Regions from separate parts of the Cytobacillus sp. EB106-05-05-XG126 genome, predicted to be linked through region 2. Evidence: riboswitches for the same ligand, from Rfam matches in the RefSeq annotation. Region 2 holds a riboswitch; the other holds the start of a gene.
What was found. A riboswitch is a leader RNA that binds a small molecule or an ion and turns the genes downstream of it on or off. The one in region 2 is predicted to bind S-adenosylmethionine.
Positions count from the first base shown of each region.

Region 1: it holds a riboswitch for S-adenosylmethionine, as region 2 does, so the genes downstream of both, AC3WTL_RS05175 (methionine biosynthesis PLP-dependent protein) here and AC3WTL_RS20645 (homoserine dehydrogenase) in region 2, are expected to answer to the same signal.

Region 1 covers NZ_JBYTDU010000001.1:1,025,221-1,040,717, reverse strand. Annotated here, with positions in the region: gene AC3WTL_RS05210 (AMP-binding protein) at 1-349, opposite strand, end outside; gene AC3WTL_RS05205 (VOC family protein) at 550-1,344, opposite strand; gene sda (sporulation histidine kinase inhibitor Sda) at 1,556-1,687, shown strand; gene odhB (2-oxoglutarate dehydrogenase complex dihydrolipoyllysine-residue succinyltransferase) at 2,118-3,371, opposite strand; gene AC3WTL_RS05190 (2-oxoglutarate dehydrogenase E1 component) at 3,373-6,216, opposite strand; gene AC3WTL_RS05185 (hypothetical protein) at 6,533-6,772, opposite strand; gene AC3WTL_RS05180 (H-type small acid-soluble spore protein) at 6,937-7,116, shown strand; SAM riboswitch class I at 7,294-7,409, shown strand; gene AC3WTL_RS05175 (methionine biosynthesis PLP-dependent protein) at 7,485-8,597, shown strand; gene metC (cystathionine beta-lyase) at 8,594-9,778, shown strand; gene AC3WTL_RS05165 (bifunctional homocysteine S-methyltransferase/methylenetetrahydrofolate reductase) at 9,783-11,633, shown strand; gene metH (methionine synthase) at 11,626-15,072, shown strand; gene AC3WTL_RS05155 (HAD hydrolase-like protein) at 15,161-15,497, shown strand, end outside.
Region 2 covers NZ_JBYTDU010000011.1:35,620-51,116, forward strand. Annotated here, with positions in the region: gene AC3WTL_RS20615 (PrkA family serine protein kinase) at 1-865, shown strand, start outside; gene AC3WTL_RS20620 (hypothetical protein) at 960-1,100, opposite strand; gene AC3WTL_RS20625 (hypothetical protein) at 1,218-1,403, shown strand; gene yhbH (sporulation protein YhbH) at 1,685-2,857, shown strand; gene AC3WTL_RS20635 (general stress protein) at 2,917-3,528, opposite strand; gene AC3WTL_RS20640 (NUDIX hydrolase) at 3,730-4,368, shown strand; SAM riboswitch class I at 4,446-4,547, shown strand; gene AC3WTL_RS20645 (homoserine dehydrogenase) at 4,656-5,873, shown strand; gene AC3WTL_RS20650 (hypothetical protein) at 5,935-6,129, opposite strand; gene AC3WTL_RS20655 (CBO0543 family protein) at 6,268-6,795, opposite strand; gene AC3WTL_RS20660 (DNA-3-methyladenine glycosylase) at 6,939-7,544, opposite strand; gene proC (pyrroline-5-carboxylate reductase) at 7,664-8,479, shown strand; gene AC3WTL_RS20670 (L-cystine transporter) at 8,689-10,077, shown strand; gene AC3WTL_RS20675 (YitT family protein) at 10,115-10,687, opposite strand; gene AC3WTL_RS20680 (NCS2 family permease) at 10,824-12,125, opposite strand; gene AC3WTL_RS20685 (M20 family metallopeptidase) at 12,397-14,067, shown strand; gene AC3WTL_RS20690 (HAD family hydrolase) at 14,149-14,808, shown strand; gene AC3WTL_RS20695 (inorganic phosphate transporter) at 14,843-15,497, opposite strand, start outside.

The DNA.
Region 1 (15,497 bases), on a different contig from region 2:
TGAACTTCTCCATTAGTACAATCGTTGTACTGTCAGATTGCTTTAATAGATACTCGAGTTCAGCAGCTTGATAGTTTGTATTAACGGTTACAAGGACAGCCCCCATCTTGCCTGTTGAAAACTGGCACGTAAGCCATTCCGGCGTATTTGTTGACCATGCGGCAATATGCTCACCTTTTTCAAGGCCCAGCTTCATTAACCCTTTGGCAGCAAGCCTGCAATAATCATTAAACTCCTTATAACTCATTCGGAGCCCGCGATCTGCATAAACTACAGCTTCATGATCAGGGTGAAGGCCGGCTTTCTCCTCCAGGAGCTTCCCTACTGTTAGATTCAATAATTCCGTCATCCAGAAATCCTCCTTGGTATATGATCTAATTATTATGCAAAAGATTTCTCTAAGATGCTGATTTAAAACGCTTACATTTTATGTTAACACATATTGCTGAATATTCAATATTTTCATATAGTAATAGTTTATAAATTTTCATAAGATAAAAAAACTGCCCTAAAAAAGGGCAGCAGGTTTAAGTTGAAACTTCTCTCTCGTTAAAAATAAAGACCTTCAAATAGTGATAGTTCTTTGTTAAAGCCTGGCGCTACTTGAACAGCAAAGGGTTTCTCACCCCTCTTACGAAGAACTTCCATTGCCATTCCATTCTCGTATAATGGCTGGCAAAAGATGATATTAACTGAACCAATCAGAATGGCTGCTCTTTTGTCTTTTCCGTCACTGCTTATGTAAATATCAGCCCGGGAAGCTGGAATGATCTCCTGCCATGCTGCCGCAGATTTTTCACAGTCTTTAGAAGCTATATAGACTGCTTCTATTTTTTTAGCAGCCAGCTTTTCATCAATTAGGCCGAGTTGTCTCAGTTCCGCAAATCTTTTATCATCTTCCTTGCCCCAGTCAATAAAGAAAGGGTATTGATAGTCGTAATTTTCCTTTAAGAAGAGCATTTTCCAGGAAAGGATGCTTCCGTCCGCCCTCTTTCTGCTTCCATCAAAGATTGGGAGGGTCTCAAAGCCCTTTGCCGTTAATTCACCCTGCAGCTCTTCAATATTATTAGTTCGGAAGCAAAGCTGTCCGATTCCTTCTCCACTTCTTATTTCTTCTGTTAGCTGTTTAATGAGCGGATTATCGCTCATTGAGGCAATATGATTCTTTTCAATCGATAAAAACTCAAGGTATGAATGCCCAATGTACAAGAGGCTGTTATATGTTCCCCAATTTTCATGGCTCCCCCCTGATATTGCCATATATCCTTGATCCCTCCATTTTGCAGCAGCAGCATCCGGCTCAGCCTTTATAAAGTGGACAATATGATCAAGCGTCACATTCATATGCAGATTCTCCCTTTATTCAGTAGTTATATAAATTTTACCTTTTTCTGTATAACACAGTCTACTGTCTGATAGTGTGAAATGAATATGCAGAAAAATGTCACCAGAATGTAATAAATCTTTTCTTTATAAAGGGTTCACAAAATCTTAAAAAACCTTTACAATAATAAAAAATAGAATATTCAATCCATTTAACCAGGAGGTATGCATAATGAAAATTATGAGTAATGAGCAGCTGGTCGTCTCGTATCGTGATGCATTAAAGTCAGGGTCTGAAAAGGAATGGATTAGGATATTAAAAACGGAGATTCAAAAACGGGGCTTAAGACCGTTTAAAGAGTAAATTTCAAAATCCATATTAGTTAGCCAAATACTTAGTGAATATGTAGAGCGGGAGCTATTCCCGCTTTTTTTATTATCTTCGGACGTATGCTGTAAGTTTGTTTGCTTTTTTTATATTTTCAAATTCCTCTTCACTTATAACCCCTAATTTCTTTAACACCGCACTATACTGCAGAATTTTCATTTGCCTTCTTTTCAAGGTTATCACCTGCTTTTTAATATACTATTCATAACCTGTACTTTGTTTCCTTAATGCAAATAATTTTCCATAAAGAAAGCGGAAGCGCCTTGCTCACCCCCGACACCTCGAGGGGTAGGCGCTGGAGCTGGATGCAGACACTCTTCACAGAGTTATTAATAACGTTCATTTTTATAGTTTCGTATGCTCCTAAAAAAACCAGAGCGGAACTCCACTCTGGTTTCATTAGTTATTAGGCTTCAAAAAGAAGGCTTTCCGGATCTTCAATCAGTTCCTTGACGCGTTTCAGGAATGTTACAGCTTCCTTTCCGTCAACAATGCGGTGGTCATAAGATAGTGCGATGTACATCATTGGACGGTTTTCCATTCTTTCAGCATCTATCGCAACCGGGCGCAGCTGGATGGAGTGCATTCCAAGGATACCAACCTGAGGTCCGTTCAGAATTGGCGTAGACATCATGCTGCCAAATACACCGCCATTTGTGATGGTGAAGCTTCCTCCCTGCAGATCTGAAAGAGCGAGCTTATTGTCTCTTGCCTTCACTGCAAGGTCCATGATATCCTTTTCGATTTCCGCAAAGTTTTTGCGGTCTGCATCACGGACAACCGGAACGACAAGACCTTCAGGAGCTGAAACAGCGATACCAATATCATAGAATTTTTTCAGAACGATTTCATTGCCTTGAATTTCAGCATTTAAGTAAGGATTCTTCTTAAGTGCTGCAACGACCGCTTTTGTGAAAAATGACATGAAGCCAAGCTTAACATCGTTTTCTTCAAAGAATTTATCTTTCCGCTTCTTGCGAAGGTTCATTACATTTGTCATGTCCACTTCATTGAATGTGGTCAGCATGGCTGCTGTTTGCTGTACTTCTACAAGGCGATTTGCAATTGTCTGGCGGCGGCGGGACATTTTAATCCGTTCCACTTCTTTTCCGCCTGATGCCTGTTCAGCCGGTTTGGAAGCTGCTGCAGGTTTTGATGTTTGAGCCTGCTGTTTTGCCTGGTTAGGTTTAAAGGATTCAACATCCTGTGTTCTGATTCGGCCCAGTGGATCGGCTGTCGGCACCTGGCTCAGGTCAATGCCTTTTTCTCTTGCCAGTTTTCGTGCTGCCGGTGAAGCGATTGGACGCTGTCCGCCAGTTTTTTCTTCAGCAGCAGGCTGTGCTGGCTGCTCCTCTGCCTTAGGCTCTTCCGCTTTTGCTGCTTCAGGCTTTTCTTCCGCTTTTTCCGGAGCAGGTGCAGCTTGTCCGCTTTCATTAACGACAGCAATGGTTTCACCTACATTAACCGTGTCGCCTTCCTGTGCTTTGATTTCCTGTAAAACTCCGCTATGTTCAGAAATAATTTCAACATTTACTTTGTCCGTTTCAAGTTCGACAACATAGTCACCTTTATTGACAGTGTCACCAGGCTGTTTCAGCCACTGTGCCACCGTACCTTCTGTAATGGATTCCGCCAATTCTGGAACTTTGATTTCTGCCACCTTAATTTCCTCCTTCTTGCTTGCGTGTTAGGGTTTCTTCTATTATGCGTGCTTGTTCTTTCTTATGAACAGTCGGGTCACCTTCTGCCGGGCTTGATCTGCGTCTTCTTCCGATGTAGCTGACTTCGATTTCGCTGCCTGCGATTTCTTTCAGTCTAGGTTCAACGAAATTCCATGCACCCATATTTTTAGGTTCTTCCTGAATCCAGACAATTTCATCCACATTTGGATAACGGGTTAAAATGTCTTTGATCTGATTCATTGGGAACGGATAGATTTCTTCCACACGTAAAATATGGAACCAATCCTGATCCGGATAGTTTTTCAGGTTTTCGGCTAAATCAATTGTGATCTTTCCTGTTCCAAGAATGATGCGTTTCACTTTTTCATGATTTTGACCTAAACCAGGCTGTTCGATAACGGATCGGAATTCTCCTTCGCTCAATTCAATTCCATTTGATGCGACAGTCGGATTGCGCAGCAGACTCTTCGGAGACATGATCACTAACGGGCGAACTTCCTCTTTTCCGAGTATGGCAGCCTGTCTTCTTAAAATATGGAAGTACTGTGCTGATGAAGAAAGATTGGCAACTGTCCAGTTATTTTCAGCTGCAAGAGTCAGGAATCTTTCCAGGCGCGCACTTGAATGTTCTGGTCCTTGTCCTTCATAACCGTGCGGAAGGAGCATGACAAGACCTGATTTTTGGCCCCATTTTGCTCGGCCGGCAGCAATAAACTGGTCAAACATTACCTGTGCTGCATTGGCAAAATCACCATATTGAGCTTCCCATAAAACAAGGGTTTCCGGAGCAAATACATTATATCCATATTCAAAGCCTACAACAGCGGCTTCTGATAATGGACTATTATGGACAGCGAATGATGCCTTGGCAGTTGAGAGCTTATGCAAAGGTGAATACGCTTTTCCAGTTGTATGATCATGCAGGACAACGTTTCTTTGAGCAAATGTTCCTCTCTCTGAATCCTGGCCAGTCAGTCTGACAGGTGTGCCATCAGATAGGATGGTTGCAAATGCCAGTGTTTCTGCGAGGCCCCAATCAATTTTGCCGTCCCCTTCAAGCGCTTCCAATCTGCGCTGTAAAATTTTGCCGAGTTTATCAAATACCTTGAAATCCTCCGGCCATTTTAATAATTCTTCATTGATTTGTTTTAGTTTATCAATTGAAACGGCTGTATTAATTTTTGGCAGACCCTTTTCGACAGTTTCAGGAGGATCGGTTAATTCAGCTTCCTTCTTTTCTTTTGGCACTTTTTCATAGGCTGCCTTCATTTTTTCCAGCACTTCATTATGGACTCCTTCAGCTTCCTCTTTACTGATGATCTTTTCATTTAAAAGCTTTTCAGCATACAGCGCTTTCACGGTTGGGCGATTGCGTACAATATTATACATAAGAGGATTCGTCGTCATAGGCTCGTCCATCTCGTTATGTCCAAAACGGCGATACCCGATTAAATCGATGAGGATATCCTTCTGGAATTTAGCACGATACTCACAGGCAATTCTTGCCGCTGCAACTACTGCTTCAGGTTCGTCCGCATTAACATGCATAATTGGCATTTCATACCCTTTGGCCAGATCACTTGCATATCTGGTAGAGCGTGAATCATGTGATTCGGTTGTGAAACCAATTGTATTATTGGCAATGATATGGATTGAACCGCCAGTATTATAGCCAGTCAGCTGTCCGAGATTAAGTGTTTCTGCTACAATGCCCTGACCAGGGAATGCTGCGTCTCCATGAATGATAATGGCTAGAGCAGCTTTTGGATCTACTTCAGGATAACCGGCCTTTGTTCTGTTGTCCTGTGAAGCTCGCGTGTAGCCCTCCACTAGTGAACCAACAAATTCCAGGTGGCTCGGATTGTTAGCTAATGTCAGTCTGGCTATTGTCGTATTCTCATCTTTGATTTGTTTATCAAGACCAAGATGATATTTAACGTCACCTGTCCAGCCGTAATTGATCCCGATGGATCCCTCAGAAGGAACCAGTTCTTTATTCGGGGCATGCTGGAATTCTGCGAAGATCATCTCATATGGCTTTCCAAGCACATGAGCAAGCACATTTAACCTTCCACGGTGGGCCATTCCGATGTTAATCGTTTTTGCTCCATCAGAAACGGATTCAGAAACAATTTCATCCAGTAACGGGACCATTGTATCCAGACCCTCAATGGAGAATCTCTTTTGTCCGACGAAAGTTTTATGAAGGAACTTTTCAAATTCCTCAACTTCAGTCAGTCTTCTTAAAACTTTCAGTCTTTCCGCTTTTTGCATTGACAGCTTGTGGCTGTTGGCCCCTATTTTACGGCGAAGCCAGTCTTTTTCGTTTTCATCAAATATATGCTGGAATTCAAAAGCAATGGGTCCCATATAAGCGCTCTTCAGGAATTCAATTGCTTCAAGTCCGTTGCGTAAAGGATATGTGGCATCTTTGGTAATGACACCAGCAGGGATCTCTTTTAAGTCATTTTCAGTTAAGCCATATTTGCTCAGTTCAAATAAAGCAATTTCCGATTTATTGTTACCCAGTGGATAAATATCGGCAGCCAAGTGGCCATATGTGCGGATATTATCTGCCAGGCGAATAGCAGCAAGTGTTTTCTCAAGCTGTCCGGCATTCATTGGCTGATTTGCAGATGAAGCCATTTGCACCGTTCCTTCACTCGTAAGAGGGGAACCATTTTTTTCAAAGTACTCTTTCATTTCAGGATCAATCGAGGATGGATCCTCTAAATATCTTTCATAAAGTTCAATAACGTAGCCAAGGTTTGGGCCATGAAATCCCTGTTCAAAAGGTCCCTCACCATTCAATGGCTTTTTCATGGAAAATTACCTCCATAACTGTTTTGTAAGTGAATAATTCAATACGTTTTTTCTCTCTAAAAGTACAATACCCATCATAAGAAGGGATTAACAATTCATTTTTACGAATAATAATATTTTTCAGAGGATAAAACGTTTCCACAGCTATTCTAACACGTAAAATCTAGTTGTACAAAGATAAAAACATGAATATAGTGGAAAACTATTAAAAAAATTTTTTAATAATTACTTATTCTAATAAAATGATTTGTAAATGGGTAAACATTTATAAATAAGAAATAACTGAACATATAAAAAAAGCCGAAAAGTTTCGGCTTTAAAAAGTTTCTACCAGGTTAATATAGATTTGTTTCGATTCATTGGTATTTTTTCTGTTTTCTTTAAGGGAAGATTCAATGGCTTCTCTGGTATCTACGGGAAAATCAAAATGACCGCATGTTGTACATTTTTGGAATAAGCTGCCGGCAACATTCACTTCAATGCCATCAATTGTCCGGAAAACGGCTGGCCCATCTGTTTCAGCAAATCTGTGACGGCAGTGACTATGTTCTTGCATAATAGCTTCCCTCCAAGAAATATTATTTTCCTCATTATTATAAAGGAAATATTCTGAACTTTAAAGCGATCTACCTATAACAGTTTATGCCAGGCTCATTTTAAAAGAATAATATGTGTCTTTTTAAGGCACATTAAAATTATTCAAATTCAGGAGGTTTTTCCATGAATATAGGCAGAGCAAAAGAGATTGCTGAGTCTGCTGAAATGCACAGTGTTACTTTAAATGGCATACCGATCATCATTCAGCATGTAGATGAGCAGACTAAGACAGCACGCATTTACACAAAAGCAAATTCTGAAAAAGAAATGAATGTGTCGGTTAACGATTTGATTGAAGAATGAATACCCTAAAAAAACTTTCCAGAATGTAATGGAAAGTTTTTTTGGTTCAAGATCATATTTTAGGCAGAAGGACTCAAGATGCCTGGCCCGATATTTTTTATAACATGAAATATTCAAAAAAGTGTTGACTATTAACGGTTTACTGTAGTAAAGTTTAGAGAAAATTTAATATTTGATTTCTTATCCAGAGAGGTCGAGGGTAAGGCCCGACGACGCCTCAGCAACCAGCAATCGTATTTTGATTGAAAAGGTGCTAATTCCTGCAAGTTTTTTAGAAACTTGAAAGATAAGAAGAATGGCTGTTCACATTAAAAAGTCTTCTTCTTATAGAAGGCTTTTTTTATTTTAAAGAAGGAGTGTTTACCAGTATGTACAATATTGACACCAAATTAGCGCAAATCGGAAACAGGAGCGAATCAGCAACAGGAGCAGTGAATCCGCCTGTATACTTTTCAACCGCCTACCGGCATGAAGGCATTGGACAGTCAACTGGCTTTGACTATAGCCGAACAGGCAATCCTACCCGCCAGCTGCTTGAAAAGGCGATCGCCGATCTTGAAGAAGGCGATCAAGGCTATGCCTGCAGTTCTGGAATGGCTGCCATCCTTACGATTCTTTCCCTCTTTAAATCAGGAGATGAGTGGATTGTTTCCAAGGATTTATACGGCGGAACCTACCGTCTGCTTGAACAGGGCTTCAAAAAATGGGGACTGCAGAGCAAATATGTGAATACGAGCACTCCGGAAAATGTTGAAGAGCTAATCACCGAAAATACGAAAGCTATTTTTCTGGAGACTCCCACTAATCCGCTCATGGAAGAGACAGATATTCAGTTAATAGCTGATATCGCGAAACGGCATAATATTCTCCTGATCGTTGATAACACATTTTACACCCCCCTTCTTCAGCAGCCTCTAAAGCTTGGTGCTGATATTGTCATCCATAGTGCGACAAAGTATCTTGGAGGACATAATGATGTACTTGCCGGTTTAGTTGTCGCAAAAGGCAAACAGTTATGTGAGGATCTTGCCATGAACCACAATGCTGCCGGTGCAGTCCTTAGCCCATTTGATTCCTGGCTTTTGATCAGAGGCATGAAGACACTCTCTCTTCGCATGGAACGTCATGAAAAAAATGCCCGGGAATTAGCGGCTTTCTTATCAGACCACGCTGCCGTAACGGAAGTTCTTTATCCAGGCAAAGGAGGAATGATATCTTTCCGGGTCCAGGATGAATCCTGGGTGAATCCTTTTCTGCAGAGCCTCTCCCTCATCTCCTTTGCTGAAAGCCTTGGCGGAGTCGAGAGTTTTATAACATATCCCGCAACACAAACGCATGCGGACATCCCAGAAGAGATCCGCATTGAAACAGGTGTCTGTAACAGGCTTCTGCGTTTCTCGGTTGGAATCGAAAATGCAGAAGATTTGAAGGCGGATCTTCAACATGCTTTTGCAAAGGTTTTAAAGGAGGCAGTACGATGAGTACGAATTACACATTTCAAACGAAATTACTTCACAATAATCAAAAGTTCGACCCGGAAACAGGAGCTGTCAGTGTACCGATCCAGCATGCCTCCACTTTCCATCAAAAAGATATAGATGCATTCGGAAAATATGATTACAGCCGCAGCCTGAATCCAACAAGGGAAGCACTTGAAGAAGTCATCGCCGAGCTTGAAGAAGGGATTAGAGGGTTTGCCTTTTCTTCTGGAATGGCTGCCATTTCCACAGCATTCCTCCTCTTGTCACAGGGAGATCATGTGGTCATTACAGAAGACGTATATGGCGGAACCTATCGCATGACAACAGAAGTCCTGTCCCGTTTTGGCATTGAGCACACATTTGTTGATATGACTAATCTAGAGGAAGTAAAAGAAGCAATCCGTCCAAACACAAAAGTTTTTTATGTAGAGACTCCTTCCAACCCGCTGCTGAAGGTGACAGATATACAGGCCATCAGTTCACTGGCAAGACAGCATGGAGCCCTGACATTTGTGGATAATACATTCCTTACCCCTGCCCTTCAAAAACCGCTCTCTTTAGGGGCGGATATCGTGCTGCACAGCGCAACCAAATTCTTATCCGGACACAGTGACGTCGTAGCCGGCTTAGCTGTTGTGAAGGATCCGGAGTTAGGTGCAAGATTGGCTTTTCTCCAAAATTCCTTTGGAGCTGTTCTGGGTGTTCAGGATGCCTGGCTTGTTCTTAGAGGCATTAAAACGCTGCAAGTAAGGCTGGATCAGTCTGTGAAATCAGCTGAGAAGATTGCTCGTTTCCTTCATGATCACCCAGCAGTAAACAAAGTTCATTATCCCGGTTTTGCAGAACATCCCGGCTATGAAATTCAGAAAAAGCAGGCTGTGAATGCAGGTGCCGTCTTGTCTTTTGAACTTGAAGATGAAAAGTCGATGAGAGTATTTGTGGAAAATGCGAAAATTCCTGTTTTTGCAGTAAGTCTGGGAGCAGTTGAATCCATCCTCTCCTACCCTGCCAAAATGTCGCATGCAGCCATGCCTGCATCTGAAAGAGAACAGCGCGGAATTACAGACAGTCTTCTCCGTCTTTCTGTTGGCCTGGAGAACGCAGACGATATTATAAAAGATTTTAATGCAGCTTTATCTGCAGTCGAACAAACAAAGCAATCCATTTTACAGCGGGGGTGATACTTTGAGTTTCCTGGATAAATTAAAGAATGAAATCATCATAGCAGATGGCGCGATGGGAACTCTTCTTTACTCCTATGGCACCGACAGCTGTTTTGAGGAATTAAATCTATCGCAATCTGAGCAGATCCAGCACATCCATGAAGCGTACATAGGCGCAGGGGCTGAATTGATCCAAACCAATACGTATGCGGCGAATTATCTGAAACTGCAGCGGTATGGGCTTGAAGACTCTGTGAAAGAGATTAATAGTGCGGCAGCCCGGATTGCCAAAAAAGCTGCCGCGGGACGCGCATATGTTGCAGGTACAATCGGCGGGATCAGAGGATTCAAGCCGAACATGATTACATTGGAGGAAATTAAAAGAAGCTTCCGTGAGCAGCTTTATTGTCTGCTGCTTGAGGATGTAGATGGTATTTTGCTTGAAACCTATTATGATCTAGAAGAACTTGAGACGGTTCTGGCTATAGCCAGAAAAGAAACCGATCTGCCGATTATCGCACAGGTTTCACTTCAGGAAGCTGGAGTTCTTCAGAACCAGACTCCTATAGCAGAGGCATTAACAAAGCTTGACGGCATGGGCGCAGATGTGGTGGGAATCAATTGCAGGCTTGGCCCCCATCATATGCTGAAAACGCTCGAAAGTGTACCTTTGCCAAAACATGCCCATTTATCTGCATATCCAAATGCCAGTATTCCAGCTTATACGGACGGCAAATTCCATTATGAAGGTGATGCGGAATATTTCCGGCAGTCCGCAATAGAATTCCGGAATCAGGGTGTCCGCCTTCTTGGAGGGTGCTGCGGAACAACACCTGACCATATCAAGGCGTTTGCTGATGTATTAAAAGGACTTCCGCCAATCGAGGAAAAAGAAATAAAGGCAGTTAATAAAATTATAGTTTCAGAGAAACCGGAATCATCCAGAGAGCTCCCTCCTCTTCAGGATATTGTCAGAGAAAGGCCATCGGTAATTGTTGAGCTGGATCCGCCAAGGAAGCTTGATACTGCCCGCTTTTTCGAAGGTGCAAAGGCATTGAAGGGTGCTGGAATCGATTCTATTACTCTTGCAGATAACTCTCTTGCTTCACCAAGGGTATGCAACTCTGCACTTGGCTATCTTGTCAAACAGCAGACTGGATTGCGTCCACTTGTGCATGTAACCTGCAGGGATCGAAATATAATTGGTCTTCAATCCCATTTAATGGGTCTTCATGCCCTCGGTTTAAATGATATTCTTGCCGTAACAGGAGACCCTGCCCGTGTCGGTGATTTTCCTGGCGCCTCTTCTGTGTATGATGTTTCTTCATTTGAATTGATCAGTATGATCAAGCAGTTAAATGAAGGATTATCGTTTTCAGGGAAAGACCTGGGCCAGAAAGCTGCCTTTTCAGTGGCAGGCGCTTTTAATCCCAATGTCCGCTCATTGGAAAAAGCGGTTGGGCGGCTCGAAAAGAAACTGGAGCACGGTGCGGATTATTTCATCTCGCAGCCTGTTTTCTCTGAAGAAAAACTGCTTGAGGTTCATGAGGCTGTGAAGGATTTAAAAGCACCTGTCTATATAGGCTTGATGCCTCTTACCGGCAGCCGGAATGCAGAGTTTCTCCATAATGAAGTTCCGGGAATCAAAATTTCCGACAGTATTAGAAGCAGGATGGCTTCATTAAAGGATGATCCAGCACGAGCTGGCGCTGAAGGCATTGCCATTGCCAAGTCGCTGATTGATGCAGCGGCAGAGCTGTTTAATGGCATTTACCTTATCACTCCATTTATGCGCTATGAAATGACTGTCGAGCTATCAAACTATGCCCGTGAGACAACCGAACGGCTTTCAAGGAGGAAACAGCATGTATAAACCATCACTGCAGGAACAGCTAAAAAAGAAGATTCTGATCATGGACGGAGCAATGGGCACCATGCTTCAGAGAGCCAATCTTTCAGCGGATGATTTTGGCGGCGAAGAATATGAAGGCTGCAACGAAAATCTAAATATTACAGCTCCATCTGTTATTGAACATATTCACCTTGAATATTTAAAAGCCGGTGCAGACATTATTGAAACCAATACCTTTGGTGCAACCAGCATTGTTCTCGCAGATTACGATCTGGAAGAAAAAGCTTATGAATTGAATAAAATTGCTGTTGAAATTGCCAGAGAAGCTGCAGACCGTATATCAACTCCTGAATGGCCGAGATATGTGGCAGGCGCTATGGGACCAACGACGAAGACACTGAGTGTTACCGGCGGGTCTACATTTGAAGACATGATAGCTGCTTATGAAGAGCAGGCCAGAGGGTTAATAGACGGGGGAGCGGATCTTCTTCTCCTCGAAACCAGTCAGGATATGCTGAATGTGAAGGCTGGTTTTATCGGCATTGAAAAGGCATCAAAAAAGACGGGAATAAAACTGCCGCTCATTGTTTCCGGAACAATTGAACCGATGGGCACGACCCTTGCAGGCCAATCGATTGAAGCCTTTTATATTTCGCTTGAACATATGAAGCCTCTGGCAGTTGGACTCAACTGTGCGACAGGTCCCGAATTCATGCAGGACCATATCCGTTCTTTGTCAGGATTGGCATCCACAGCAGTCAGCTGCTATCCCAATGCAGGATTGCCTGATGAAGAAGGACAGTATCATGAAACTCCCGAATCATTGGCGAGCAAGCTTGAGGGTTTTGCCAAAGAAGGCTGGCTGAATATTGTAGGCGGCTGCTGCGGAACCACACCTGAGCATATCCAGGCAATTGCTGAGTCTGTTAAAGATTATAAACCAAGGAATTATGAGGGGAACTCCCTGCATAAAGTTTCCGGAATTGAACCTCTGATTTATGATGATCCAACTTTAAGACCCATAATGGTCGGTGAACGAACAAATGTAATTGGTTCCCGCAAGTTTAAAAGACTGATTGCAGAAGGAAAGTTCGAGGAGGCTGCTGAGATAGGCCGTGCCCAGGTAAAAGGCGGTGCCCATGTTATTGATATTTGCCTGGCAGATCCAGATCGTGAAGAAATGCAGGATGTTGAGAATTTCATCAAGGAATTAGTGAAAAAAATAAAAGTTCCGCTCGTGATCGATTCAACAGATGAAAAAGTGATTGAAAAAGCTCTCACCTATTCACAGGGTAAAGCCATCATAAATTCGATTAATCTGGAAGATGGAGAAGAACGCTTTGAGGCGATTGCCCCTCTCGTTCACCGCTATGGTGCTGCAGTGGTTGTCGGAACGATTGACGAAGAAGGAATGGGTGTTACGGCTGAACGTAAACTTGAGATTGCAAAGCGTTCTCATGATTTGCTTGTAAATAAATATCATATCCCGCCTCAGGATCTTATTTTTGACCCCCTCGTCTTCCCTGTCGGGACAGGGGATGAGCAATACATCGGGTCTGCAAAGGCAACGGTAGATGGAATCAGACTTATTAAAGAGGCTCTGCCGGAGGTTCAAACCATTTTGGGAATCAGTAACGTTTCCTTCGGCCTCCCTCCTGTTGGCAGGGAAATTTTAAATTCTGTATTTCTTTATCACTGCACCCAGGCAGGCCTGGATTATGCGATAGTGAACACAGAAAAACTCGAAAGATTTGCTTCCATATCTAAGGAAGAGGTTTTAATGGCTGAAAAGCTGCTATTTGAAACTACTGATGAATCACTTGCCATTTTCACTGATTTTTACCGGGATAAGAAAAAAGAAAGCAAAAGTGTTCTTCCGGATATGACACTTGAAGAACGCCTCGCCTATTATATACTTGAAGGAACAAAAGAAGGGCTGCTGCCGGATCTCGAACTTGCTCTCCAGGCATACCCTGCTCCGCTTGATATCATTAACGGGCCTTTAATGAACGGAATGAAGGAAGTCGGGAGATTGTTCAATGATAATCAGCTGATTGTCGCAGAGGTTCTGCAGAGCGCCGAGGTTATGAAAGCATCTGTCGCTTATCTTGAACCGCATATGGAAAAAGATGAAGCCCAATCTTCATCCAAGGGGAAAATCATCCTGGCAACCGTTAAAGGTGATGTTCATGATATAGGGAAAAATCTTGTGGATATTATTTTAAGCAATAATGGATATGAAGTGATAGATTTGGGAATCAAAGTCTCCCCTGCTGAACTGATTGAAAACATCAGGCGTGAGAATCCGGATATGGTTGGCCTTTCAGGTCTGCTTGTTAAATCTGCACAGCAGATGGTCATAACCGCACACGACATGAAACAGGCTGGAATTGATATTCCGATTTTAGTTGGCGGCGCAGCCCTTTCAAGGAAATTCACGGATACTAAAATTTCAAAGGAATATGACGGTCTCGTGCTGTATGCCAAGGATGCTATGAACGGTCTCTCTTTAGCCAATCAGCTTCAGGAGCCTGAAGAGGCTGAGAGGCTGCGAATCCAGCAGGAAGAAAAACAGGCAGCAGCGCTTAATGCGGTACCATATGACCGCGGATCAGTGGCGGTTGCAGTAAAGCCAAAACCGACCGTCAGCACAAAGGTGCCAGTTTTTGTTCCAAAAGATTTAAAAAGGCATTTGCTGAAAACCTATTCCCTATCACATATTGAACCCTATATTAACAAGCAGATGCTTATTGGCCATCACCTTGGCTTAAAAGGAAACCTGCAAAAGCTGCTTGCGGAAAAAGATGAAAAAGCCATTAAAATTAACGCTATGGTTGATGAACTGATTTCTGAAGCAAAAGAGAAAAACTGGATTGAGCCAAAAGCAGTTTATCAATTCTTCCCTGCCCAGTCAGACGGCGATAAGGTGTTTATCTATGCTGAAGACGAAAAAACGGTCATCGAGACATTTGAGTTTCCTCGACAGGAAACAGAGCCATTCTTATGTCTGGCAGATTTCCTTAAATCAAAAGAAAGCGGTCAAATGGATTATGTATCCTTCTTTACTGTGACAGCCGGGAAAGGAATACGCGCTATTGCAGATCGTTTAAAAGCCGAAGGCAGATTCCTGGAAAGCCATGCCCTGCAGTCGCTGGCCTTGGAGACGGCTGAAGGCCTTGCTGAGCTGATCCACCGCCAGATCCGCGATCGCTGGGGGTTCCCTGATCCGGTTGAAATGACGATGAAGGACCGTTTTGCGGCGAAATACCAGGGGCAGCGCTTTTCATATGGCTATCCTGCGTGCCCTGATCTGGAGGACCAGAAAAAGCTGTTTAAGCTTATACAGCCAGAGGATATCGGTGTTCACCTTACTGAAGAATGCATGATGGAACCTGAGGCTTCTGTATCTGCAATGGTGTTTGCCCATCCTGAAGCCAGATACTTTAATGTATTGAGATAATAGATACCCGGCAGGTAAAATGGCCGGGTATTTGCCTTTGCCTCCTCACAGCCTATACAATGAATACATAGCAAGGAGGGAGATTATTATGAATGTTCTCTGGGATTTAGATGGCACGATTCTGGATACTTGGCCCACTTTGGTTCGGTCTTTTATTCGCATATCCGGCAAAGAGCTGGATCCTCAGGAAGTGCTCACGCCCCTGAAAAACGGGACAGCCTATCAGAAATTTGATGTTCCTCCAGAAAAAATTGCTGATTTCCGTCAAATGGAAGCAACTTTTATGCATGATGAAAAGCCATTGTTTCCATATGTAAGGGGAATATTAGAGCGAAATAATGTTAACGTGCTTGTCACCCACCGTAACCGGCAATCAACGGAGGAACTGCTGGAGTATTGGAAACTTACTTCCTATTTTGAAGAAG
Region 2 (15,497 bases):
TGTGCACATTGCACCGCATACTTTAAGAGTGGCAGCGATGTTTACGATTTTAACCCGCATGAAGGATCCGAAAAAAGGCGATATTGATTTAGTTAAGAAAATGCGTTTGTATGATGGAGAGAGTGTTGAAGGCTATAATAGAGCAGATGTGGAAGAATTGAAAAAAGAGCATGCAGATGAGGGCATGAGCGGCATTGACCCGCGTTATGTCATCAACAGGATCTCTTCGACAATCATCCGCAAAAATATCACAAGCATCAATGCGCTGGATGTATTGCGATCGCTAAAAGAAGGATTGGATCAGCATCCATCCATTACTCCAGAGCTTAAGGAAAGATATCTGAACTTTATTTCTCTGGCCCGCAAAGAGTATGATGATATCGCTAAGAAAGAAGTCCAAAAGGCATTTGTTTACTCCTATGAAGAATCTGCGAAAACGCTTATGGAAAACTATCTTGATAATGTTGAAGCATACTGCAATAAAGCGAAACTGCGCGACCCATTAACCGGTGAGGAAATCAGTCCGGATGAAAAGCTGATGCGCTCAATCGAAGAGCAGATTGGCATCTCCGAAAATGCGAAGAAAGCATTCAGGGAGGAAATCCTCATCCGCATCTCCGCTTATGCCAGGAAAGGCAAGCGCTTTGATTATAATTCGCATGACCGTCTGCGCGAAGCCATTCAGAAGAAACTCTTTGCCGACCTGAAGGATGTCGTGAAAATCACAACATCTTCAAAAACGCCGGATGAGCAGCAGCTGAAGAAGGTGAATGAGGTAGTAGCACGTCTGATCGACGAACATGGATATAACTCCACATCAGCAAACGAACTGCTCCGCTATGTGGGAAGCTTGCTGAATCGATAAATGGAGGGCCTGGCAGTATTGCTGCCAGGCTTATTTTTTAGTATGTAATTAATAGATTTAATACATATAAAAAAAGAGGCTTCGAAAAGCCTCTTCATCCATTTTTGTCGATTTTTAATGCGGGTTCTTTCTTTTTTTTCTGGCATTCCGGACAGATTGGCTTATTTTCAAGGTAAACGGTCCGCTCAAATATCGATAATTCACCGCACCAGCTGCAGCAAAGGATTTCACTCATAAAATCCCCCCCTTTTGTATAATCCTATTTACACTTGGCCATAATTATGCCTGCAGAATCAGTATAAAAGTTTAGATTAGCCCGTTTAGGGGTATATATACAGCAGAGGTGATATTCATGAAAAAGAAAGAATTAGATAAGGATTATACACCGAGAAACAGCTCAATGGCAGAAAATATTGAGGAAATGGAAAACCTGGGCAAGCAGATGGAAAATCTCCGGACCAATAAAGAATTAAAAGAGGATTACGATAAATATCCGGATCCTATTCAGAATAAAAACAAGGACAAGAACCTTCGCTAACCGCGGAGGTTTATTTTGTATAAAAAATGGGCTTGTCCAAAAGATGCTTCGAATGTCTTATTGTCAAAATTATTTGTAAATTATTTTGTCTTCCCGCATATGATAGAGTAATAAACATTTCTTTGTATTGGTGCATGAATATCAAAATCACTGCCGGGAAATGAATCTATGAAATGAAGGCAGACTGCTGAAATGGGGATGTTTCATCTTTTTTGACACTCGCGATATTGTATGTTGGAAAGCTGTAATGTGTGAAATTTAATTTAAAAGGAGGGGTTAACATGACGAATGTCAATAACCATCAGTTTGTGATTTCCCAAGAAGATTGGTCCCTCCATCGCAAAGGCTATGATGACCAGCAGCGTCATCAGGATAAAGTCCAGGAAGCAATCCGCAACAATTTGCCTGATTTAATAACGGAAGAAAACATTGTAATGTCGAATGGGCGGGAAGTGGTAAAGATTCCGATTCGCTCATTGGATGAATACAAAATCCGTTATAACTATGATAAAAACAAACATGTCGGCCAAGGCGATGGAGATAGCCAGATTGGAGATGTAGTGGCCCGTGACGGATCCGGCAGCAAGAAAGGACCCGGAAAGGGGCAAGGAGCAGGCGACCAGGCAGGCGAGGATTATTTTGAAGCAGAAGTATCACTGATGGAAATTGAAGAAGCTTTATTTAAACAATTGGAATTACCTAATTTAAAGAGAAAAGAACAGGATGAAAATGTGATAGAGGATATTGAATTTAATGACATCAGAAAGACAGGGTTAATGGGCAATATTGATAAGAAAAGGACCATGATGTCGGCATTTAAGCGCAACGCAATGAAGGGAAAGGCAGCGTTCCACCCGATTTATAAGGAAGATTTGAAGTTTAAGACCTGGAACGAAATTGTAAAGCCTGATTCAAAGGCTGTCGTGCTTGCGATGATGGATACGAGCGGATCGATGGGGATATGGGAAAAGTATATGGCCAGAAGCTTTTTCTTCTGGATGACGCGGTTCCTGAGAACCAAATATGAGACAGTTGAAATTGAATTTATTGCCCACCATACAGAAGCAAAAGTGGTTTCAGAAGAGGACTTTTTTTCAAAAGGAGAAAGCGGTGGAACGATTTGTTCATCTGCCTACCGAAAAGCACTTGAGCTGATAGATGCCAAGTACGATCCGCGTAAATTTAATATTTACCCTTTCCACTTCTCAGACGGTGATAACCTGACCTCTGATAATGCCCGCTGTGTCAAGCTGGTGGAAGACCTGATGAAGGTGTCCAATATGTTTGGATACGGTGAGGTCAACCAGTACAACCGCCACTCGACCCTGATGTCCGCCTATAAAAATATCAAAAATGATGATTTCCGATATTTTATTCTTAAGCAAAAAGCAGATGTATTCCATGCGATGAAAAGCTTTTTCAAACAGGAAGAGGATAAGAAGAAATATGCCTAAAGAGAGGGAAACCTCTCTTTTTGTTTCAGCAAAAAGCCCCCATTTTCAGGGGGCTGCTGCTATTTAAGCCTGTCCTTTGTAAGCACTTCTTCCCGATTTACTTCACCACTGGTTTTCACCTCTGCTGAAGTATGTGAATGCTGTACACGACTGGAATTATCGTTGACACAGCATGTATCAGCGGATTTATCTGCCAGTGTTTTGATATCCGATTCATGGACAACCTCCCGGGCTGAAGCACTCTCCATATATCCTTCAGAGTTTTCGGCAGTGATTCTCTGGTTGTCCTGAGTGGAGTTTGGATATTTCCCATAATAGTCAGCGATTAAAACATACTTTCCGTCAAAAACCATGCCTGCGTATTGATCCAGGTCATGTTCATCAAACCGTGTACCATCTTTTTTATCGGGATCAATTCCTGAACTTGTGGCAGGGTCTTCTCCCATGAAAAGAGCTTTAACAGAATCAAGAAAGCGCTGATTGCCCAGCTCCTGGGAACCGACTATTCGCAAGTTCACTCCGTAATTGTCTGCAAAGCTCTCAAGATTTGCGCCATCCTTTGAGACGATCACGAGATTTTCCTTCTGATATCCATTTGACCCTGCACCTTCAATGGCTTCTTTAAGCTCTTGCTGTGTATCGTATCCGCCTATTAATATATTCTTCTTCATATTTTTCACTCCCAGTGTATTATGATATTTTTTTATTTTCCCTGATTTGCAGGCGGAGAAACGTTCTTTTACTTTTGAAGTCAGGATGCAATAGCATATAGTCCGTATTTGGCACAAGCCATAAAAATTAATAAAACTCAAAGAATACAGTATGATAAAGAGATAATAACTGAATTGAATTGCTGCTGGAGGTGGGCAGATATGGAGATTGAGAAACTGACTAAAAGGTTAAGGAACAGAACCCCAATCATTTTGGGGAGTGAGCGATTTTCGAAGTTCGCTATTTTGCTTCCGCTGGTTGAAATCAATAATGAGGTACATGTCCTATTTGAAGTACGTTCACTAAAAATGAGAAGGCAGCCTGGGGAGGTATGTTTCCCCGGCGGAAGGATAGATCCGGAAGATAGGGATGAAGAGCATACGGCCATCCGTGAAACCTCTGAGGAACTCGGTGTGGGCGATGACAGCATCACAAATGTTTCCCCGCTGGATTACATGATTTCCTTCGGTCAAATTATTTACCCTTATGCAGGCATTATCCAAAACCCAGACAAGATTGTGCCGAACCCTGATGAAGTAGAAGAGGTTTTTACTGTGCCTCTGTCATTTCTGAAAAAAGTAAAACCGGAAACGTATCACGTGAATTTTAAGGTAGAGCCAGAAGAAAATTTCCCTTTTGATTTGATTGCCGGAGGTGAAAATTACAATTGGCAGACAAGAAGAGCGGAAGAGGTATTTTACTATTTCCAGGATAAGGTCATCTGGGGGCTGACTGCCAGAATTCTTAAGCATTTTCTTGAGATCATAACGGAAGATTTCAATGAAAGTGAAAGCGTCTGAAGAAAATAATTTTTCAAAAAAGGTTGACGCAGACCTGATAAATGTTTATGATTCATATAAATTGAATACTTAGAAACTTCTTATCAAGAGAGGCGGAGGGACTGACCCTATGAAGCCTCGGCAACCAGCATTCATGCACGGTGCCAAATTCAGAGGAATACATTTTCCGAAGATAAGAAGGCGGAATGAACGGAATATTAATTCAAACCCCTTCTTGTCTGTAATGGACGGAAGGGGTTTTTTGTTTTTACGGCGGCTTTATAAATTTTATCAAGGGGGAATAAATAATGTCAGCGATAACGATCGGGCTATTGGGGTTTGGAACTGTAGGAAAAGGAGTGTATGAAACAATCAGAAAGCATCAGGAAAGGCTTCAGGCGATACTTGGGAAAGAAGTGAAGGTTTCAGCTATCCTGGTCAAAAATGTGAATAAACATTCTTTGCCTGATGAAGAGGTGCTTTTAACAGATGACTTTCAGGATATTATTGAGCTTCCAAAGCTTGATGTCGTAATTGATGCCATTGTTGGCAGGGAGCCGGGCTATACGTATCTGCGCCAGGCCATATCGAGAGGATGCCACGTCATTACAGCGAATAAAGAGATGTTTGCATTTCATGGAAGTGAGCTTGCGAGGCTGGCAAAAGAAAAGAATGTATCACTGGGATTTGAAGCAACAGTCGGCGGCGGAATCCCCATCATTCAGACCATCAGGCAGCTGCTGAATGCCAACAGGATCGAACGGATTGAAGGAATTTTAAATGGCACATCCAATTTCATTTTGACAAGTATGCGCGAGGAGAACGTATCATTTGAAGAAGCATTGAAAATCGCTCAGGAAAAAGGCTATGCAGAAGCCGATCCTAAAAACGATATCGAAGGATATGACGCCTTTTACAAAGCAGTTGTTCTGAGCGAGCTTGTATTCGGGAAAGCGCCGGAACAGGAATACTCTGTAAGAGAAGGCATTACTGATATTACGATTGAACAAATCCGTTTGGCTGATTCGCTGGGGCTGAAATTTAAACATATAGCATCAATTCAGAAGGAAAAAGATTCTGTCCGCTGTACAGTAAAGCCGGTCCTGACAGGAGAATCTCATCCTTTATACAGAGTAGAAGGCGTGCAGAATGCCGTTTCAATCGATGCGGATATTGTCGGAAATATCAGTTTGCAGGGACCTGGAGCAGGCATGTTCCCGACAGCGAGTGCGATTATTGAAGATCTGATTCATGTGGGCAAAGCCGATTTACCTTCAGTATTTGAGGAAGCTGGATCGGAAGAAAATGTTCCTGAACAGCCGCTCTGGGTTATATTGGGTGATGCTGAAGGATATGAATTCCCTGAGGGAGTTGAAATCGCCAGCAAAGTGTCAGAACAGGCCCTGATCGTTAAGGGAGCTGCAGAAGCTGTGTCATTATTAGACAAATCCGGTTTGAAGGCTTATCAAGTGCTTGGAGATTATGCAGTCACGGCAGGGAAGTATAAGCAGGTACAGCCGGTCTAAAAAACAGAAGGGGCAAGCCTTTGAGCTGCCCCTCCTGAAGTATGTTTAGAGATGGTGGATACTAAGCCTGCTGTTTATTAAATAAAGGATTATTTAATCCGGAATACAGGTCTTTAACATGAACTGTTACTATCTTAGCGCCAATCTGGACATGGACCATATTATCAAAAACAGCTGTTACCAGGCCGTTTAATGAAACATTCGCACCAATATTTAGATCTTTGCCGGGAGATTTAACATTTTTCTTGTTTGCCATCGTAACACCATCCCATTCCAATTTATTGAAACTTATACATAGAATATTGCCTTTTTATAGTAAAATAAACGCTTTAATAAAAAAAGTCCAGTAAAATAGCTTGTTTTTTTATCGACAAATTGCAATGAAATTAGACACTTATCTAAAAACAGCAGATGGTACGTTGAACTGCCTCCATAGGAAGAGGATGAAAAGAATGGACAGTCCCCATGCGGCAGCTGGCCGCTTGTGGTGCACCCAAAGGATGGTAAACATAACAGCATTGAAAAGAATCGACCATTTTAAACTCCAGCCATTATCGTACTTTATCAAATTTAATTTGATGTCAACAACCTCATTTACAGTATAGAGAAGGACCCAGCCTAAAATATAAAGCAGTTTCTTAATAAGTTTGCCACCAGGAAATCTGTATAAATAGATCAAAATGGTTACCGGATACTTTACAGCCATTATGGAAAAACTGACATGGGTATTTGTAAGATTCACCTTCTCATCGACCCCCTGTGGATCATATGTCCACATCGGATAAAAGTCTGAGAGCAGATATAAATATAAAAAGTCCCCTAATATGTAAAAAAGGATGGTGGGATAATACATTTTCCAATTTCTCCAGTCACCCCACTTCCATAGAGCGAAAATCCACAAAAAAGCATAAAGAGCATTCATCCATTCACCTCTTCCCAGAGCGCACAGTTATTCCTATCCTATCCAATTTAAGAAAAAATAAAAAAACTAAGCAGGTTAAGACAAATAAATAACCGGAAAACCCAATCAGAAGGGGGCTTTCCGGTTGCTTTTTTACATAGCTGTTATTTTCTGTTCCGTGATACATAAGGACTATCCGCCATCCAGAATCTCCAGGGATAATCCCGTGCTTCACCGGAATTATCAATGCCTATTCGTTTTCCCCGTTTGATTTCCCCGGGAGGGATTCCTTTAGCAATCATTAGAGGAGGGCTGGTAAAATGGCGGCCATAATCATCTATTGTTATATCAAGGGCTTTAGTTAATTTACCGGGACCATTAGTGAGGTTTTTAAGATCTTCCATCTTACGTCTTTTCTTCATTAACTCAAGTCCTTCGACAGGTTCAATCCCTCTGATCAATACAGCTTCCGGCTTTTCTTTTGGGCCGCTTACCACATTAACAAGGCAATGGGTATGCATCACATAAGTGTAGACAAAACCGGGTTCATTGAACATGATCTCGGTCCTTTTTGTTCTCCTGTTTCCAAAGCTGTGTGCTGCTCTGTCTTCCGGGCCCATATAAGCTTCTGTCTCAACAATATAGCCTGATGCCATTCCTTCTTCAGTTTCTTTGATCAATAAGCAGCCCAGAAGTGCTTCAGCCAGCTGAAGCGTCGGCTGCCGGTAAAAACTTTCTGGAAGAGGAGCATATTGTGTTATTTCCTTCATAGTCAATCTCTCCAATAGTATTTTATGAGGTTCAGTCTTATGTTTTTACCCTGTGCTATTTTTTCATAACCATACCCAGTATAATAGCAAAAGGAATACAAGACAGGATGTGTGGATTAATGAATAAAAATATCGGTTTTATCGGATGCGGAAAAATGGCTCAGGCAATAATCGGGGGTATATTAAAATCTGATCTGGTGAATGCAAGGCAGATTATTGCTTCAGCGAAAACGGAGAAGACGCTTGTTGACGTTAAAAGCAGGTGGGATATACAAACACGCTTTTCTAATAGTGAGGCAGCTGAGGTAGCAGATATACTGTTTCTGGCTATTAAGCCTGATGCGCATGCTGCGGTTATTGAAGAAATTAAAGATAGCATTACTTCCCATACAATTATCATAACGATTGCAGCAGGCATAAGTCTTTCTTTTATGGAAAAGTCATTTGGCAGAAAGATTAAAGCAGTCCGTTCCATGCCTAATACCCCATCATTGGTAGGTGAAGGCATGTGTGTTCTTTCAGCGAATGAATCGCTATCTCCTGAGGAGATGGAAGATGTAATCAAAATATTTTCATGTATTGGCAGAGCAGCGGTTATGGAAGAAAAGATGATGGACGCAATTCCGGCTATCAGCGGTTCTTCGCCCGCTTATGCCTATATCTTCATTGAAGCATTGGCAGATGGAGGTGTAAAAGCCGGATTGCCCCGTGATCAGTCTTATGAGCTTGCAGCACAGGCTATTTTGGGGGCAGCCAGGATGGTGCTGGAAACAGGCAAGCATCCTGCGGAATTGAAGGATGAGGTCTGTACTCCAGGAGGTGCAACAATAGAAGCTGTTGCCGAACTGGAGAGAAAAGGGTTCCGTTCAGCGGTCCTGAGTGCGATGGAACAATGCTTTGAAAAGACAAAGGCACTTTCCCGGAAAAATAATTAGCCAAGAATTATCTATCTGGACCCGGCACTTTTTATACTGCCGGGTTTTTCAATGGTTTTAGGCACAAATAAAAAGAAAAACAAGAACATTCCACAGCTAAATGGAATATATAATAAGAAAATTTAAATTTTAATTCCGACTTGACTCATAGGAATACATGTATTATAGTAAGTCATTATGATAACATCTTTTGGGGAGGATTCAGTCCGATGAGTACAGGACTTTTAGTTTTAAATATTATCGTAATGCTGCTTCTTTTAGGCGCATTATTCTTTATGCAGAAAAAGCATATCTCATTCTCAAAGCGTGTGTTTACAGCGCTTGGTTTAGGGATCCTGTTTGGCTTCGCACTTCAGCTGATATATGGACCGGGTGCTGAGGTTATTGCCAAATCAGCAGACTGGTTTAATTTAGTTGGCGGAGGTTATGTGAAGTTCCTGCAAATGATCGTCATGCCGCTTGTCTTCATTTCGATTTTAGGTGCTTTTACTAAACTGAAATTAACAAATAATATTGGAAAAATAAGTGTCCTTATCCTTGGACTGCTTGTAGGTACCACTGCAGTTGCTGCTGCTGTCGGAATTGCAACAGCTGTCGGTTTTGACCTGGAGGCTGTCCAAATCAGCGGAGGGGATGCTGAGACTGCCCGCGGCCAACAGCTTGAAGAAACCTATCAGGGCATTGAAGGAAGAACGTTCCCGCAGCAAATGCTTGATTTGCTTCCGGCCAACCCATTCCTTGATTTTACAGGGGCAAGACCAACATCTACGATTTCAGTCGTTATCTTTGCAGCCTTTTTAGGGATCGCTTATCTTGGTGTGAGAAGGAAATCACCAGAGCAGGCTGAACTCTTTGCGAAAATTGTGGATGCATTCTATGCAATCATCATGCGAGTTGTTACATTAATTTTACGCTTGACACCATATGGAGTTTTGGCAATCATGACGAAAACAGTCGCCATGAGTGATTTTGACTCCATTTTGAATTTAGGAAAATTTGTTATTGCTTCTTATGTGGCACTAGCCATTATGTTCCTGATTCACCTGCTGCTTTTAACATTAAGCGGATTAAATCCAATCACATACTTGAAAAAAGCATTCCCGGTATTGACCTTTGCTTTTACGTCAAGAACAAGTGCGGGTGCATTGCCTTTGAATATTAAAACGCAAAAGTCACTCGGTGTTCCTGAAGGAATTGCCAACTTTGCAGGATCATTCGGCCTTTCCATTGGCCAAAATGGATGTGCGGGAATCTATCCGGCCATGCTTGCTGTAATGATTGCTCCGACTGTGGGCATTAACCCGCTGTCACCGGGATTTATCTTTACTCTCATTCTCATTGTAGCGATCAGCTCCTTTGGTGTGGCAGGGGTCGGCGGCGGTGCGACATTCGCAGCGATCCTGGTACTATCTGCCCTTGATCTGCCTATTGCACTGGCTGGTTTGCTGATCTCCATTGAGCCGCTAATCGACATGGGACGCACAGCCCTTAACGTCAGCGGATCTATGACTTCCGGTATCCTAACGAGCCGAATCACAGGTGAAATGGATGGAAACCTTTATAACGATATAAATGAAAAAATTGAAGCAGAAGCATAAGAAAAATCGACAGGTGCCTGGCACCTGTCGATTTTTTTCATTTGACCGTCTTTTTTATAACCGTTAAGGACGTCATGGCGCCCACGAATAGTATGGTTATAAACGAGTACAGGAATTTTTCAATACCGACTATCTTTAATCCGCTTAAAATAACCAATCCATCAATTGCGAATATCAAAGCGCCGATATTAATAGGAAGGAGCTTTGTCATCAGCTGTGCCAGCAGGTCTGTACCCCCTGTGCTGGTTTCATAACGGAGCATAAGGCCGATCCCAAAACCCACCAGGCATCCCCCTAAAATGGAGCTGGGCAATATGGAAAGCTCAAAATTCCCCCGTATTTCCGAGAGCAAATCAATAATAAAGGATGAAATCAGAAGGCCATGCAGGCTATAGAAGAAGTATTTTTTCTCGTAAAACCAGGCAAGTACATATAATGGAATGCTCAGGACAATCATGCTCAATCCAGTGGGAAATTCGTAGTAATAATGAAGGATCAGCCCTATGCCAATAATGCCCCCGTCAAGTAAATGGTGGGGGACAAGGAAGCCGTTAATGCCAATGCCTAATAATAAACTTCCTATTAAAGTTACAAGCAGCTTTTCAAACATAAGCCCATCACCCTAACTTGTCCATTCTTTACTTCTAGAATATGAAGGTTCAGGGATGAAATAGAAGCGGTTCCATGCAAAAAAAAGCTTGTCCGGATTGGACAAGCTTTTGATCTTATTCAGCTGGCGCTTCCGGTTAGTGAGGCAGGAACGCAAGCTGGTAAAAGAATAATACTGCAAATAAATATACAAGGGGATGAACGTCTCTCCATTTCCCTTTTACCACTTTCATAAGCGGATAAGCGATAAATCCAAGTGCAATACCTGTAGCAATACTGGATGTCAGCGGCATGCTTAAGATAATCAGGAATGCAGGGAATGCTTCATCAAGTTCATTCCATTTAATATGAGAAATACTGCCCATCATCAGACTTCCAACGATAATCAGGGCAGGTGCAGTAATGGCAGCAAGACCTGATACCGCACTGACAAGAGGTCCGAAGAAAGCTGAAAGCAGGAACAAACCTGCAACAGTCAAGGTTGTTAATCCTGTTCTTCCGCCGACTGATACACCTGTTGAAGATTCAATATAGGCTGAAGTCGGACTTGTACCGAACATGGCACCGATAGAAGTAGCGATGGAATCCGACAAAAGGGCCTCACGTGCTCTGGGCATCGTTTTGCCTTTCATTAATCCGGCCTGCTGGGCAACACCAATCATCGTTCCGGTTGTATCAAAAATCGTTACAAGCAGGAAGGAGAAAACAACGGCGTATAAACTGTGCTGGATAACATCTCCGATTGCTTCGAATGGATTTAAAATGATGATCCCATCCGGAAGCGAAGGCAATGAAACAAATCCCTGGTCAAAAGAAAGCTGTCCTGTAAAGAAGGCAATCAGGGCAGTGATAATCATGCCGAAAAATAAAGCCCCGTTAATCCCGAGCGTCATGAGAATTAATGTTACAGCAAGGCCGACAAGAGCAAGAATGGATTGAGGAGAATGCAAGTCTCCGAGTGCAACAAGATTTGTTGGGTGGCTTGTAATCAGCCCGGTTAAGCGCAACCCGATAAAGGCGATAAACAACCCGATTCCGGCAGTAATTCCGTGCTTTAAATTATCCGGTATTGCAATAATCAGCTTTTCCCGGAAAGGGGTAAGTGACAATATAATAAAGATAATACCAGCAATAAATACTGCTGAGAATGCAGTCATGTAATCTATATTTCCGTGGGTGCCGACAACAGAGTAAGCAAAATAGGCGTTCAGGCCCATTCCCGGTGCGATGGCAATTGGATAATTGGCGAACAGTGCCATCCATAGAGTACCTGCGACAGTTGCAATAATGGTTGCAGAAAAGACTTGCTCAAAAGGTACACCTGCATCAGATAAGATGACAGGGTTTACGACCACAATATAAACCATTGTTAAGAAAGTTGTGATGCCTGCCAAGACCTCAGTCTTTACGTTTGTTTGATTTTCTTTTAATTTGAACATAAAAAGTCCCCCATAAACTATAACTTCTTTCAGGTTATATGTGTTATTGATAAATACGAACGTTTAGAAAGCACAAATTATATAATATTCGTTTTTAATGTAAATTTCAAGACCTTATTGTTATTATTCTATATATTGGCTGTTTCATCCTAATATATAGAAAAAAGCTACTCTAATGCAATTTTGCTTCCCCCTGAAATAAAAAAGTGTTGATTCTCAATAGAGGATGCTTATAAACTAAGGTCAAACGACAACGAAATGGGGTTGGCCTATGTTTGCAAATCTTAAAACCATGAATCTTAGTCAGCAGGCCGAATATTTAACAAAGGCCCTTGTGCAGATGGAGAGCTATAACCATTCAGATGGAGAAGGGCATAAAGCTGAATTTCTAAAGGAAGTAATCTGTTCGTATCCATCTTTTCAGGATAATGATCATTTAGTATGGACCCAGGAAATCCCCGGAGATGAATTGGGACGCAAGAATGTGTTTGCCTTCCTCAAGGGGAGGGAGATGAGCAAAAAGACCATTATATATCTGGCCCATTTGGACACGGTCGGCACAGAGGATTTTGGTCCCATTCAGGGCATGGCCCATAATCCAGATAAACTTCAGGAGTTTTTTAAACAATACGACTCTGATCCGGAAGTGCAGGAAGATGCCCGGTCCAATGAGTGGCTTTTTGGAAGAGGGGCATTGGATATGCAGAGCGGAATTGCTGTCCATCTGGCCAATCTCCTGTATTTCTCGGAAAATCCCGGTGAGCTGGAAGGCAATTTGCTGGTTATGTTCAACGCTGATGAGGAGGGTGAGCATAAAGGAAGCAGAGCAGCGCTTTCCGAATTGCTGAGACTGAAAGAAAAGATGGGCCTGGAATATATGACTGCCATAAATAATGATTTTATCTCGCCATTGTATGACGGAGATACCACTAAGTATATCTACACGGGTACAGCAGGCAAGATTTTGCCGTGTTTCTCCATTTTCGGAAGGGAGACCCACGCTGGTGAAAGTCTTGCAGGAATTGATCCTACATTAATTGCTGCAGAGCTGACTGCGCGCATCAGCCAGAATTTTCAGCTGACTGAGAAGCTGGAAGGAGAACTGGTGCTTCCGCCAAGCTGTTTATATATGAGGGATGATAAAAAACGATATGACGTTCAGACGGCAGTGGGCTGCAGGGTTTATTTCAATTATTTTTTCTATGAGAAACCTCTGAAGCAGCTATCGAAAGAACTGAAAATGATTGCAGAAGATGCGGCCATCGCTGTTGAGCACCGCCTGGAAGGTGCCTATAAGGATTTTCGGACCGTCAATAAGCTGCCGGAAAGACAGCTGGACTGGGGAACAGAAGTGACGGCTTTAGATGAGTTTCTTGTCTATCTTGAAGAAAAGGGCATCGATACTGTAAGTGTTATGGAAGAAGCAAGGAATAAGAGCTCACTTCATGAAACTGATGCCAGAATGATTGCTTTTGATATTGTAGAAGCTCTTCACAAATCAGACCCTGAGAAAAAACCCAGATTGATTCTTTTTTATGGAACACCCTTTCTTCCTGCCAACACGATTGATGTGACTGCAGAAAGAGGCATCTTTTTAAAAAGTTGTCTGGAGGAAGTGCTTGCTGAAGAGGCTAAGAAAACAGCCGAAACATTCAAAGTCCGCAAATATTTCCCTTATTTATCAGATGGAAGCTTTTTATCTTTTGATGGCTCGGATGAGGACATACAATCTCTTAAAAAGAATTTTCCCGCATTGAACAACCTGTTTCCGATTCCATTAAAGGCGATGAGGGATTTGAATATACCTGTAATTAACCTTGGTGTTTATGGCAAAGCTGGCCACAAGTGGACTGAGCGGGTCTATAAACCCTATACATTTGACATTTTGCCTGAGGTTATCCGAAAGCTTACAAAAAGAATACTTGAAAAGCAGGTAAATTAAATCTCTCGCCTTTCGAGGCAGAAGTAACTTTAACTGGAAAAAAGCGTCTAATGTAAGGAGAGAATTTCGGGAGGTGACAAAATGATAAAGGCTGTAATTTTTGATTTTGATGGAACCATTGTAGACACAGAATCTTTGTGGTATAAGGTCTTTAAGCAAATTCTGTTTGAAGATTACGGATTTGATCTTGGGCTGGAGGATTTTGCGAAGGGCATTGGCACTACAGATGATATTCTTTTTAATTACATTGATGATAAATTAGGTATTAAAGTTAATCGCAAATCTATACAGGAAAAAACAGAAAGAGCGTTCCAGAGCCAAAGGGATATTTTAATTCTTAGAGAAGGGGTTCAGGAACTGATAGGAAAATGCAGTGAAAAAGGCCTAAAGCTTGGAGTTGCATCCAGCTCAGGAAGAGAGTGGGTTAAGCATTATTTAAAACACTTTGGAATCGAGTCTCTATTTCAAACGGTCAAAACAAAAGAAGATGTTGAAAAGGTAAAACCTGATCCTGCTCTTTACATAAAGGCACTTGAAGAAATGGGCGTTGAACCGGAAGAAAGTTTGGCCATCGAAGATTCTGTAAATGGATCAATTGCTGCTGTTCAGGCAGGAATGCACTGTGTGGCCGTTCCTAATGATGTAACCCATTTTCTTTCCTTTCATGAGAAGGTTAATCGGTACAAGGCTTTTTCTGAAATACCCATTGATGAACTGATAATGGGGCAAAGCAGCAGATAAAAAAAGGAGCAGGCTAAGCCCGCTCCTTTTAAAATTAAAAAATCGCATTCAAGATGAGGTAAACAATACCCGCTAATGTTGCTGATATCGGCAATGTGATTACCCATGTAATAAGCATTCTCTGTGCAGTTCCCCATTTAACACCTTTAAGTCTGTGGGCAGATCCTACACCCAGGATAGAAGAGGAGATAACATGAGTAGTACTGACTGGCAAATGAATATATGTAGCGCCGAAGATGATCATTGCACCTGTTAAGTCAGCAGCCACTCCATTAATCGGGCGGATCTTCATGATTTTTCCGCCGACTGTCTTAATGATTTTCCAGCCGCCGATGGAAGTCCCGAGACCCATTGCTAATGCACAGGAAAACTGTACCCAAAATGGTATATCAGTTGAAGTGACATAGTTGTTTGCTATAAGTGCCATTGTAATAATACCCATGGCTTTCTGTGCGTCATTTGTTCCATGTGTATAAGATTGCAGAGCTGCTGTGAAAATCTGGAACAGCCTGAAGTTCCGATTTGTTTTAGTCAGGTTGTTGTTTTTGAAAACAATCTTAAAGATGCTGTAAACAATAAAACCGGCTGCAAATGCAATTAACGGCGAAAAGATAAGTGCTTGAAGGATTTTTAAAAACCCCTGATAGTTTAAAGCTGAAAATCCTGCTGCGGCAATCGCAGCACCGGCA